Regions from separate parts of the Deinococcus sp. YIM 77859 genome, predicted to be linked through region 1. Evidence: riboswitches for the same ligand, from Rfam matches in the RefSeq annotation. Region 1 holds a riboswitch; each other region holds the start of a gene.

Region 1 (4,230 bases):
GTACGGCAAAGCCCACGACTTGTCCTGCCGACCGCTGCTCGGTGCCAATAACACGCAGGTAGGCGTGTCCGGCCACGCCTACGCTCACCTTGAGGCTGGCCTCGTCCGTCAGGTTGGTGTTGACGACGTTCGCGTCGTTTTCAACGGTGCACAGCAGGCACAGACCGCGGGTGCCCGAGTTCACGCTGTACCCCGTGCCGACGAGGGGTTGTGGCGATGCGGGTTGCGTGGCGGCCACGGTAAAGGTGACGCTCGGGCTGCTCGTGCGGTTTCCAGCGGCGTCGTAGGCCGTCACGGTGAGGGTGTGTGTTCCAGCGGAGAGGGTCGGCAGGGCCGTGTTGAAGGTGACGTTGGTGCCTGGTGTGATGTTGAGGTTTGTTTCTGCCCCACCGTCGAGGGTGTAGGTGAGGCGCGTGACGGCCCGGTTATCGCTGGCCGTTCCGGTGAGCTGAACGGGGTTATTGACCGTACTTCCTGCCGCGGGCGAGGTCAGGTTGACCGTGGGTGCGGTGACGTCGCCGCTTCCACCGCCTGTGGCCACGGTAAAGGTGACGCTGGCACTGTTGGAACGGTTCCCCGCCGTGTCGTAGGCGACTACCGTGAGGGTGTGCGGCCCGGCGGGCACGTCGCTGAGGGAGACATCGAGGGAAGCGTTCTGTCCGGGGGCCACCGGGAAGTGGACCGCCGGGCCGTTGTCGAGCTGGTACGTGAAGCGGGCCACGGCCTGGTTATCCGACGCTGCCGCAAGGATACGGACGGGGAGAGGCACCGTAGCCCCGTTCGTCGGCGCGGTGATGGTGACGGTGGGGGCTACGGTGTCCCCGCTGGTCCCTGTCACCGTGAAGCTCGCGCTGGCGGCCTCGGAGCGGTTGCCGGCGGCGTCGTAGGCACGCACGGTCAGCGTGTGCGTTCCCGCCGTGATGTTCGGCAGGGTGACGTCGAGGTTGACGGTCGGACCGGGCGTCACGGGAAGGTCGATTTCGGCCGCGCCGTCGAGCTGGTAGGTGATGCGGGCAATGGTCTGGTTGTCGCTGGCCGTGCCGGTCACACGCACGGGCGAGGGAACGCTCGCGCCGTTGGTGGGGGCCGTCAGGGTGAAGGTCGGGGCCGTGGTGTCCGCGGTGCCGCCCCCCGGCAAAGGCAAAACGGTGACAGTGCGGGTCACCTGGGTCGAGTTTCCGGCGGTGTCATAGGCCGTGACGGTCAGCGTGTACGTCCCCGGCTGGAGGCCGCACAGGCACAGCACGGTGTTGATCTTGCCGTCCGCTGGAAGGGTCAGCGCCTGCTCGTTGCCGTTGTTAAAGCGGTAGGTGAGGCGGGCGAGGCCACCCTGGTCGCTGACCTCACCCTGAAGCAGGAGGCTGCCGCTGGCGCTGCTGTTGTCGGCAGGGGAAGTGAGGGTCAGGGTAGGTTGGATGGTGTCTCCGGCACCGGGGGGCTGACCCGGTCCTGGAGCAGGCTGACTGGGTCCTGTGCTGCACCCCACCAGCAGGGCGGCTGTCAGGAGGGTTGTGGCAGCCAGGCGACCAGAGAGACCAGACAAAAGGGGAAACAACGGCATGGGGTTCTCCTTTGCAAAGGGAACAAAACCGCGTTCTGGCGGCGGGTGCCGTCAGGGCTGAGGGAACGTCGTGTGGCTGAGTGCTGCTCTGTTGTGCCGGTCAGCGCGGAGTTCTGGAGTTTCCTGAACTCTCTGATGCTCAGCGTCTCACCTCCCGCCTGTGGGGGACGGAAGAGGGCAGCCCTATCGGCGCCTCCCCTGGGGGCTTCCGTCAGAAGGAGAATTCGACACGTGGCTACGCACGTGTTCCGAGCCGGTCGCACCACTGGCTCCTCCCGTTCCAGGTGCCCGTATCAGGAACCGGGATTCATCGCCTCTCGGATAGCAGGTGTGAGGAGCTATCCACCCTGAAGCTAGGAGGCTTTGCCCGGGAATGAATGAGGCTTTGCTTCAGTGGGCCGTCATTCTTGGGGGGGCCTTGCCCTGGTTGAAGGAGCTGTGCCCCAGCTCAGTACGGCGCCGCTCCCCCCGCCTTCAGGGCGAAGTGCACCCGCCGCAGCGCGACCTCCTGCGCGCGCGTGAGTGGCTCCCCCAGCGCCAGCCGGTGCAGGGCGCGGGCATGCACCGCCAGGCGATGTGGGGCATCGGTGGCTTGGGTGTCCAGGTATTCAAAGTGCACGGCGCTTCCCAGCGCCTCGACCAGAGCGTCGAGCCGTTCCAGCGAGGTGGACTTGCGCCGTCCCCGGTGCACGAGGTGCTCGGCGTAGCGCCGAACATGAAAGCGGTGGTCACTGCGAACGCGAAACCGCGCGTAGCCCAGCAGCCACGCATGTGTGAGGGCAAGCCGGATCGCCTCGCGTTCGGCAAGGTGTTCATGCCCCCGCTCGTGCAGGAAAAAGGTCTGGTAAGGCCTGCCGTTGAGGGTGTAGCCCACGCTGAGGCGGCCGCCCTGTTTGTCGGCGCTCCCGTCCGCGTGGAGAACGGCCTCGCCCGTAGGAGCACCGTGTTCCTGCCGCACGGTCTGAAGCTCCGTTTCGGTGAGGGCATGCCCCTCGGCCAGACGGCACAGGGCCAGGGCAAGCTGCGCTGCCTGGCGTGCCCGTTGGGCGCTGCCTCCCGCCGTGAGCTCCAGCAGCTCCAGGTGCGCTGCGTGGCGTAGGGCCACCTGGCGCGCCTCCTCCAGCGTGGGCCAGCGCGGTGGCGGCCACACCACCCCGTAGGCCACCCCGTCAAGCACATAGCCGACCCCTCGGCCCTCCGTTAGGGTGAGCAGGGTTGCTCGCTGGTGCCGTGGTCTGGGCTCACCTTGGGTCATCGCCTTCTGCCTCAGGCCCCGGCCGTGACTCGCCCGGTAGCCGGTAGATCCGGCGGGCGTTCTCGTCCGTGATCCTTTCCAAGGCTGCCGCCTCTATCCCGCGCAGCCCCGCGATGAAGTCCAGCGTATAGCGCACGTAGCCGGGGCGGTTGGGCTGGCCGCGCCGCGGTACGGGTGCGAGAAAGGGCGCGTCCGTCTCCAGCAGCAGGCGGTCTTGCGGGACCTGCCGCGCTGCCGCCTGAATCTCTTGGGCGTTCTTGTACGTCGTGTTGCCCGCAAACCCAAAGAATGCCCCCCGCTCCAGGCCGCAGGCGAGGAGACCGGGATGGCCGCTGAAGCAGTGCAGAATCACCGGCACGTCCGGCCACGCCGAAAGCACGTCCATCACGCCCCGGTGTGCCGAGTCCTGCCCCGGTTTGTCGCGCACATGGAGGACCAGGGGCTTCCCGCTGCGCCGCGCGAGGTCGAGCTGCCACTCGAAAGCCGCGACCTGGGCCGCCCTTTTTGTCTCGTCCCAGTAGTCGTCCAGGCCGCTTTCCCCGATGCCGACCACGCGTGGATGACGCGCCAGAGCCTCGATCTCTGCTCGTGCCTGCGCGCTGTCTTCTCCCGTATCGGTCGGGTGCAGGCCTACCGTCGCCCACACGTCCTCAAAGCGTTCGGCAAGCGCGACCGCGTTTCGCGCGTGCTCAGGGCTCGCCCCGATACAGACCATCCCGCTCAGGCCCAGCTCTCCGCGGGCGGAGGCCGGGTCGTCGAGATAGTCGAGGTGGCAGTGGGTGTCGATCATGGGAAAGAGGGTAAGGGGTGCGTGGAAGGGAGGCAAAGACAGAAAAGCTTGAGCGGACCCCTGGCTGCCGGCGCTCTGCCCTCACCGCTGTCAGCCCCCGCCCATCACTCTCATGAGGCCCTCGCGCTAGAGTGCGCCCGTGCTGAAAGCCGGGGTGTACGCGCTACTCGCGCTGGGAATCTTCACGGTGGTGTTCGCGCTGTTGCCGGCTCCCCCTTCGAATGCGGCACGAACGGGCGCTACCCTGGAGGGCGTCTCTCTCTCGCTCTATCCGGCGCGGGACGCGGACGCCGTGTGGCGCTTCCGGGCCGCCCACGTCACGAATGATCCCCTCCGGGGCGAGACGCGCCTCACTGGGCTTTCGAATGGGGGCCGCTGGATCAGGCAACCCGGAAGTCCCCCCGTGCTGGACGCCACCCTGCGCACCTCTGATCTGACCATCGACGCGCAGGACAACATGCTCACCCGTCAGGCGAGCATCACCCTGGTGCAGCAGTGTGCAGACATCGACCTGCGCGGCACCGAGGAGCAGCCCGTGCGGGTCGAGCAGGGGTACGGCTTCAGCGCGCCCGTGGCCGAGGTCGATTCGCCCTCGCTGACGGGCCGGGTGACTCGGATGCGCAT
Region 2 (4,230 bases), 390 kb from region 1:
CTGCCATCCACGCCCACCCACGACCGGGAGGCGTCTCCCGGTGTCAAGGCGCCGTACACGCCGATGCGATTCGGCCCCAGCACCCGGCTGTAGCGGGCCGAGTACTGCTGCTTCAGCCCCAGGTCACCCTGCCAGCCCAGCGCCACACCAAAGTTGAGGTTCTGCCGGGGGTCGGACCATTGGGCGCTGGCCGTGACCCGCCCGTTTCGGCCCGCTACATCCGCCGTGCCCTGCATCTGAAAGTCCGGAGTGACCAGAACGCTGCCCGCCGCCCGGAAGGTCACCCCGGTCCCCACCATCCAACCCGCCTCGCCCCTTACCGCAAAGCTGCCGGGCTGCACGAGGCTCTGCAGGACATACGTCTGCCGGTGGGTTTCCAGACGAGTGCCGTTGCGCCAGCGAACCTCCACCGTCCCCTGCACGCTGCGGGGGCGCAGTCCGCGAATGGTCAGGTGTCCTGCGGAGGCGGGGAACGACTGCACCGTCTGGCCGTCCAAAAGCACTTCCACGTCGCTGTCCGTGGGGAGGTTTACCTCGATGGGTGGGAGTTCCGCCGCCCGTTCGCTCAGCAGGGAGGCCCGCACCCCGAAGGTCTGCGGCACGCTTCCTCCCCGCCAGAACACGCCAGCGCTCAGGTCCGGGGCAAGCTGCAGGTCGGCACCGGCGGACAGGGTGTGACGGAAGGCGCTGCCACCATACTGCTGCGCGTACCCAGCCTCCACGCTCAGCGGCCCCCGCAGGTACTGCGCGCGCACCTGTCCCCACTCGCGCCCCGCGCTCTGCGGCCCGTTCCACTCGCCGTAGGCATCGTACTGCACGCGAAACAGCGCGAGGTCACTGGAGAGGTCTAGGGGCCTAATCTCCACCGTGTGCGTGCTGGACGGCAAAAGGGTGAAGTTTGCCTCCACCGCCAGCGTCAGCCCCAGCCGGTCCAGACTGAACTTCAGTTCGGGGCGCAGCCGCACATAGGCCTCACCGTCGCAGTCTTGTCGCCCCGCCACATATCCCCGCTCGGACGGGAGCAGCGCCGCCCCGGGCAGCCACAGTCCCTCCGGCGCGAGGTACACCAGTTGCACCCCCCGGTCCGAGCCGCCCACCGTCGTCTGAACCAGGAACGGCTCACCTGGCAGGCAGTCGGAAGTCTCCGGGCCCGAGGCCACCGGGAAAGCCGGCTCCGGCAGCGAACCCTGTGCCAGCCCGACCCCGCTTAGGCCAAGCGTGAGCAGCAGCAGTCCCTGTATTCGTCGTGAACGCCCCACCATTGCAGGCCCCTGCCCTAAGGATTCGCCCGCAGCGTAAGCTGCCGCAGCTGGCCGCCCTGGGTGAAGCTCAGGCCTACCTCCGCCGCGTTGCCGGGTACCGGAAAGCGCAGCGAGCCACCACCTAACAGGTTAAAGGCCGGAACCTTTGTCTTCTGCCCGCCCGCCGAGAGTTCGAGGTCGGTCAGCGTCGCGTAGCGGTTCCCGGTGTTTCGCGCCACCACGAACGTCCCCGTGCCGGAGCGTTCCAGCGCAAACTGAGGCTGTGCCGCCGCATTCTTGGGGAACACCATCAAGGGCAGGCTGAGGCGGTACAACGTAGTGAGCTGGATGGAGTTGGCCTCCTGCGCCTGGGCAGGAGTAGAGGGCAGTTCCTGCACGAACACCCGGTAGGCTTTCTCGGTGTTGGACGGCGCCCCACGCAGCGCAAAGCGGATGGTCTGTTCTTGTCCGGGGGCCAGCCGGAACGTCGCCGGGTTGACGATCACATCCCGTGTCGGTGCGAGCTTGTCCTCGCCGTCCTGCGTCCAGCTCGCGAGCTCCATTCGAAAGGAAGCCGGCTGATGGGACGTGTTGCGAACGGTGAGCTGCGTGCTGCGCTGGTTGCCTTCGAGTTTCAGGGAGATGGGAGCGAAGGAGAGGGAGGTAGCCGCCTGGGCCGAGGGGAGGACAACACCCAGCAGGGACAGGCGAAGGAGAGCAGGAAGGGAAGGAAGGATGAAACGCATGTCTTCTCCTGTAGGGGTAGAGGAAAGGAGGAAAGGGCCAGAAAAAAGAAGTCTCATTTGGGAGGGCCAAACAGCTTCGGCAAAAAGGAGCACCCGGGGAGAGTGCTCCTGTGAGAAGGAGAGTTACTGAGCGACAACTTCCAAGGTGACGGTTGCGGTCCCCGTGTAAGTGCCGGCCGCATCCGTTTGGTCAGGCTTCTCGACACTCACATTGATGGTTTGGGTCAGGCCAGTTGCCCCATAAACGTCACCACTGGTCGCCCCCATAGTAATGGTCGCGTTGAGCGAACCCGTCTTGGTCGGGTCAGTGTTGGAGAGCGTGGTGTCCGCGACAGAGAGGTTGTAGCTCGCCCCAGCGTTGCAAGTAACAGTCGTACTGGTGCTCCCCGTGCCCCCCGTCGTGCCCGTCCAGTAAAGGGTGCCGGAGATTGTGACATTGCCCAGGGGCGAAAGCGTGCAGGAGTCGCCAACCGTTGCCGTAATGGTGAAGTCCTCGGTGTTGCCGGTGGTTTGCCCAGCCGTAACGGTAGCGGCGGAGGTGAAAGAAGCACCCATCAGGGCCAGGGCCATCGCGAGCTTTTTCATAGGACACCTCGTGAAAGGAAGCTGCTCTTACCGAGCAGGGAGAGAACGAGCCGGGAGGCGGCGCCTAGGCCGCGCCGCTTCCCAACCCCAGGCATAGGAGGGGCAGGCGTCGGGCTTGCTCTGCCGGAAACGGAAGGCACAAAACGAGCAATGTGCAGTTGTGTGAAACTCTCCTTGCTGAGGGTTGCCAAGTTGCGCCACACTCGGCGTGTGACGGACAGGGCGAGGTCGGGGGTCGCACCACTAGCTCCCTCTGTTCTAGGTGCCCGGATTACCGAACAGAGTTCATCGCTTCGTTTCGCCAGGGCAACTTTGCTCTGGTGGCTGAAAGATGCCGCAGCGGCTCTTACACATCTCTTACGCGATACTCAAGGCGTTCTCACGTCCTTCTCAAGGAAAGGCAAAAGAAAGCGTGGCCGAGGAGTGGGCCACGCTCGCTTCTGGACGGTTGCGGTTACGCCTGCATCCCCCGTCCCTTTTGCCCCCAGGCGGGCGGCTTGGGCGCGAAGCGGCTGAGAATGGTGCCCTGGTCGTAGGCGAGGTAGGCCCTGGCCCAGGGGAAGGTGGCATTCAACGCCCGGATAGCCTCCGAGCTGCCCATCTTGCGGTCAAGCTCGTACAGCACGAACTGCTCGGGGGTTTCTAGGCGCAGGTAGGTGGGCATGGACCCGGCGTACTCGTCCAGCACACTCTGAAACTCGCCCACCGCGTCGGGGGTGGCCGTCTCCAGGTCGATGGTGACGTACATGACCTTGGGAAGCTCGGCGAGCTGCTCTGGCGACACGACCTCCTCTGCAATGGCGCGCAGGCCGCCGTCTTCCGATTCGAGCTCGACGATCACCAGGGCGGGCGTGTCGTTCACCAGCTTCTCGTGAATGCGCTCGTAGGCACGTGAAAAGGCTACCAGTTCGGTCTGCCCCGACTCGTCGGCCAGAATGAAGCGGGCCATCATGCCGCCCGACTTGGTGGGCTTCTTGACCACGTTCTCGACCATGCCCGCCAGCACGGCCTTGACACGTTTACCGGGCGCGACGTTCTGCGTCTGAAACCAGGTGTCGAGGTCGCTGATGCGGCAACTCGCGGCCTCGCGCAAACCCTCATGCTGTTCAAGGGGGTGGCCGCTGATGTAGAGGCCCAGTGCCTCCTTCTCGACGGCGAGGCGCTGGAGATCGGTGTAGGGCTCGACTCCTGTGCGGAGTTTCGGCTCGGGAGCGGTCTCGCTCATCCCAAACAGGGCGTCCATGCCGCTGTTCGCCAGCGCCGCCGCACCCTGCGCCCAGGCCATCGCGTCTTCCAGGCTTTCCATAAGCTGATGGCGCTCGCCAAAGCGGTCAAAGGCCCCCGACTTGATCAGGGCTTCCATCGCCTTGCGGTTGCAGACCCGATTCCCCAGCCGCGAGCAGAAGTCGGCCAGCGACCGGAATGGCCCGCTTTTCTCGCGTTCCTCCAGAATCTTCTGAACCGCGCCCTCGCCCAGCCCCTTGATCGCGTACAGCCCAAAGAGGATCTCCTCGCCGTGAACCGCGAAGTCCGCCGAAGAGCGGTTGATATCGGGGGGCAGCACCCGCACGTCCATCTTGCGGGCATCAGAGACGTACTCGGCCACCTTGTCGGAGTCGCGGCGCTCGACCGTGAGGAGGGCCGCCATGAACTCGACG
Region 3 (4,230 bases), 170 kb from region 1:
GCAGAATTCCGCATGGACGTGCGGGCGGGCGGTGCGACCCTGGGTGAACTCGCCCGCGTCATTCTGGAGGGCGTTCAGAGTAGCGGCCACCAGTGGGGCATGAGTGCGCACGCGGTCAAGGAGGGGCGCGGGCAGGCCTGAAGTGCCCCAGCCGCCCCTTCTCGCCGGACCGCCTGTCCCCGAAGGCACACTCTGCGACCGCCTCCGGCTGCACGAGTGATGGCTGAAAAGAGGCGCCCGGATGGAGACGGCAAGGGGGCTAATTCACCAGCTTCGTCTTGTTCGTCATGAAGTCCATCAGCACGTACTGGCCGATGTTGTACGGCGTGGTGAAGTACGCCTTGCCCTTGGTCATCTCGGTCACCCGCCGCACGAAGCCGACGAGTTCGGGGTCACGGGCGAGCATGAAGGTGTTGACCTGGATGCCGCTTCTTCGGCAGTTGGCGACCTCACGCAGGGTCGCGCCGAGCACGTAGGGATCGAGGCCGTACGCGTTCTTGTAGATGCGGCCATCGGGCAGCGTGAGGGCGGACGGCTTGCCGTCGGTGATCATCACGATCTGCTTCATGTCCTTGTTCTCGCGCTTGAGGAGCTGCTGCGCGAGGCGGAGGCCGCCCGCGGTGTTGGTGTGGTAGGGGCCAATCTGGGCCTGCGCGAGCTTGGAGACCGGCACCTCCTCGGCAGAGTCGTGGAACAGCACGAATTTGACGCTATCGCCGGGATACTGGGTGCGGATGAGGTGCGCGAGGGCGAGGGCCACCTGCTTGGCGGGTGTAAACCGGTCCTCGCCGTACAGAATCATGGAGTGTGAGCAGTCGAGCAGCACGACCGTCGCCGCCGAGGAGTTGTATTCCGCCTGCCGAATCACCAGGTCGGATTCCTCCAGGTGCTCGAAGCCTTTACTCAACACGTTGCCCAGGGTGGCGGTCGTGTCGAGGTTCAGCGTGTCACCGAACTCGTAGTTCTTTAGCTCGCCGGTCATCTCGACGCCCGAGGCATACTCGCGGGTGTCGTGCGCGCCCGCGCTGCTTCTCCCCAACCCGCCCATCAGGTCGCGTAGGCTCTTGTAGCCCAGAAAGTCGATGCTTTTGTCGGTGAGCTGGAACCGCGCCTCGCCGCCTTGGCCCTGGCCACCCGGCCCCTCCTGGTCGTCGAATTCCTTGCGGATAAAGCCGTCTTGCTGCAGCCGGTCCATCAGGCGCTCGATCTGCTGGCCCAGGGCCGTTTGCCGCACGTCCTCCGCCTGCAGCGCTTCGAGCAACTGCTCTTCGGGAATCATGCCCCGCTCGGCCAGGGCTTCCAGGATGGCGTCAAACAGGTCGTCCATGGAGGGCCGGGCATTCGGGTCGGGGTCGTAGGGGTCATTCATCCCCTTGCCCAGCAGGGCTTCTTGGATCATCTGCATCAGCTCGCTCGAATCGAGCTCGTCGAGTTCGCCCTCGAACTTGCTGTACCGCGTGACACGCGCCATGGCTGACCTCCGTCCTCACAGGATGGCGCGGCTCACCCGGCCTGTTTGTAACGCTTCGCCCTCAGGGGCAACTTCGCCCTACCGCGCAGCGGGCTCCCAGCGGCAGGGCACTTTGTAAGAATTTCGTTAAGGTTTCCTTATTAGGGTGGGCTCGTTCCGGGGCGATGAGCCGTGCGGTGTAGCCGGGCACCTGCCGCACGAGGAGCCAGTGGTGCGACCGACGAAACCGTGAATCCCCAAAGGGTCACGTCCGTCGGTCGTTTTTGTGTTGTGGCAAAGGCCTGCCGCCCTCCGCGCTGGAGGTGGGTGCAGGTTGGCCACCCTCTTTCCCGAAGGAGCCCACATGCAAGCCCGTGCCCCCCTCCTGCTGCTTGCCCTCTCCGGTGCGGCCATGGCTCAGAGCGCCTCTCCACTTGTGCTGCATGCCGCACAGGCGCTTCTCCAGACCGTCACGGTCGGCGGCAAGGTCACCGAAAAGCGCGTAGCGGATCCGGCCAGTGTTCGCCCCGGCGACATTTTGGCTCAGACGGTCACTGCGCGCAACGTTTCGGCCCGTGCGCTGGGCAACGTCGCCGTCAAGCTGCCCGTGCCCCCCAACATGGTCTACCTCGCGCCCGATGGCCCCACCCCCGAAGGCGTCCGCACCGAGTACTCCATCGACGGAGGCAAGACCTTTGCCCCCGCTCCCCTGAAGAAGAAAGTCACTGTGACCGAAAACGGCAAGGCCGTGACCCGCGAGGTCGAGGTGCGGCCGAGCGAGTACCAGGCGGTTCGCTGGACCATTCCGCTGCTTCCCGCCGGGGCCGAGAAGACCCTCGGTTTCCGCGTGCAGGTGAAGTGAATTCCGTGCTGCCCGGAGCGGAACGCTCGGGGTCACCGAAGGAGAACGTATGAAGGCAAACACCAAGATTCTGGCCCTGATCGCTGCTCTGGCTGCGGGTGTCGCCGCTGCCGAAGGCACCCCCGCGGACACCGTGATTACGAACACCGCCACGGCCACCTTCACGGACCCCACGACCAATCAGCCGGTGGCCGATCCGGTGAGGTCGAACACCGTGAGCACGAAGGTGCTGCCCAAGCCGGACTTTGACATCGTGTACCGCACGGGCGCCGACGGCACGACCGCCACCACCACGCCCCTGCCGGCGGGCTACGAGCAGCAGACGGTCCCCGAGCAGGCGAATGGTCAGGCTGGTGAGATCGCCACCGCGTACTTCGTGCAGAACAACGGCAACGTGGACGGTTACCTGGTGAGGCTCGCCTTCAACGTCAACGGCAGCCCCCAGACTCCCGCGAGCGTTCTGTACTACATCGATACCGACGGGGACGGCATCCTGAGCGAGACCGAACGCCGGGCCGGGGCCGTCACGCAGGTGAGTGTTCCGGTAGACCGGCTCGACACGCAGGCCGACGAGGGCGTTGTGAGCATCATCCAGGTGATCACCGTGCCGAAGACAGCCAAGGCGGGTGAGCAGTATGCGGCCAGCCCGCAGGGCATCGCCGACGTGTACGACAAAGCGACCGGGCAGATCATCCAGCAGACTGAAGCGGCAAGCGACCTCCAGTACAGCCGTGCGGTGATCTACACGCCCAGCATCACCAACAACGTGATCGACGGGGACAACAACACCGGCAATGGCCAGCAGACGCCCGGCACCACCGTCACGCCCCCCGGCACGGGAACGAGCGTGCCCGGCTACGAGGATCCCACGCGGCCCACGACCAACATCGTCGCGGTCAGTCCGGACAACCAGATCGCCTACCCCAAGGCGGACGGGGACAGCACCGCCGATACGGTCACCTTTGTGAACAGCCTGACCAACGGCGGCACGCTTGCCGATACGGTGCGGCTGTTTCCCACGGGAACGGCGGGTAAAGGTGGCAGTCCCAGCGCCACTCCCAACCCGGACGGCTCCTTCACGCTCCCGGATGGCGTGACTGTGCGCTTTACCGACAAGGACGGCAACCCGCTGCCCCTCAGCTCGGACAACTACCCGGTTCTGACCGTGCCCAGCGGGCAGACCCTGAACTACCGCACGGTGGTCACCTATCCCGACTTCGACAGCAATGTCAACGCCAATCCCAGCCCGATTGTTCTCAACATCGGCGCCGATTCGAGCAACGACGGCGACGCCCTTGCCGACGATACCTCCACCGATACGGTCTACCCGCCGCAGCTCCAGTTTGGTGACGCGACGGCCGAGTTGGGAACCAGCCCCACGCCAGCCCCCATTCAGTCGGTCGTTCCCGGTGCGGCAACCGGGACCGGGACGGGGGTGAACACCGACAGCAGCGCCGTGTTCCCGATGGACCTTGCCAACCTGGGGGCCTACACCGACACCTACACCCTAAGCGGCACGGTCGTCGTGCCCGTGATCAAGTCGGACGGCACGGTCGGTACCCAGACGGTGAACGTGCGCTACTTCAGCGACAATGGCGGTCAGCCCGGCACCGAGCTGAGCTTCACCACCAACTCCGACAGCACCCGCACCTACACGACCGGCGCGGTGTCGCCCGAGAGTGAACTCAGGGTCTACGCCGTGGTGGATATTCCGGCAAATGCCCAGGCGACCACCCGGAACGGCGTGACCGAGCTGCTGACGGTGAACCAGCGGGTGACGGCGGTCTACAGCGGCATCACCCGCGAGGACAACAACAACCAGATCGCGGTCGAGCAGCCGGGCAACAAGGGGGTGGCCCTCACCAAGTCCGAGCCGGCCGCCGCGCGCCCCGGTGACCTCCTGAGCTACACCATCACC

Evidence for each region. Region 1 has a riboswitch for cyclic di-GMP ahead of EI73_RS08470 (Ig-like domain-containing protein). Riboswitches for the same ligand answer to the same signal wherever they lie in the genome.
Region 2: linked by a shared signal. The riboswitch ahead of EI73_RS10445 (hypothetical protein) and the one ahead of EI73_RS08470 (Ig-like domain-containing protein) in region 1 are both predicted to bind cyclic di-GMP.
Region 3: linked by a shared signal. The riboswitch ahead of EI73_RS07640 (DUF11 domain-containing protein) and the one ahead of EI73_RS08470 (Ig-like domain-containing protein) in region 1 are both predicted to bind cyclic di-GMP.

The regions. Positions count from the first base shown of each region.
Region 1 covers NZ_JQNI01000002.1:1,726,682-1,730,911, reverse strand. The annotation lists gene EI73_RS08470 (Ig-like domain-containing protein) at 1-1,561, opposite strand, end outside; cyclic di-GMP riboswitch class II at 1,804-1,888, opposite strand; gene EI73_RS08465 (hypothetical protein) at 2,010-2,816, opposite strand; gene EI73_RS08460 (TatD family hydrolase) at 2,803-3,606, opposite strand; gene EI73_RS08455 (hypothetical protein) at 3,746-4,230, shown strand, end outside.
Region 2 covers NZ_JQNI01000002.1:2,116,623-2,120,852, reverse strand. The annotation lists gene EI73_RS10455 (hypothetical protein) at 1-1,262, opposite strand, end outside; gene EI73_RS10450 (molecular chaperone) at 1,277-1,987, opposite strand; gene EI73_RS10445 (hypothetical protein) at 2,111-2,572, opposite strand; cyclic di-GMP riboswitch class II at 2,793-2,876, opposite strand; gene dnaE (DNA polymerase III subunit alpha) at 3,027-4,230, opposite strand, start outside.
Region 3 covers NZ_JQNI01000002.1:1,551,896-1,556,125, reverse strand. The annotation lists gene EI73_RS07650 (radical SAM protein) at 1-141, shown strand, start outside; gene EI73_RS07645 (VWA domain-containing protein) at 260-1,471, opposite strand; cyclic di-GMP riboswitch class II at 1,621-1,703, shown strand; gene EI73_RS07640 (DUF11 domain-containing protein) at 1,815-2,312, shown strand; gene EI73_RS07635 (hypothetical protein) at 2,362-4,230, shown strand, end outside.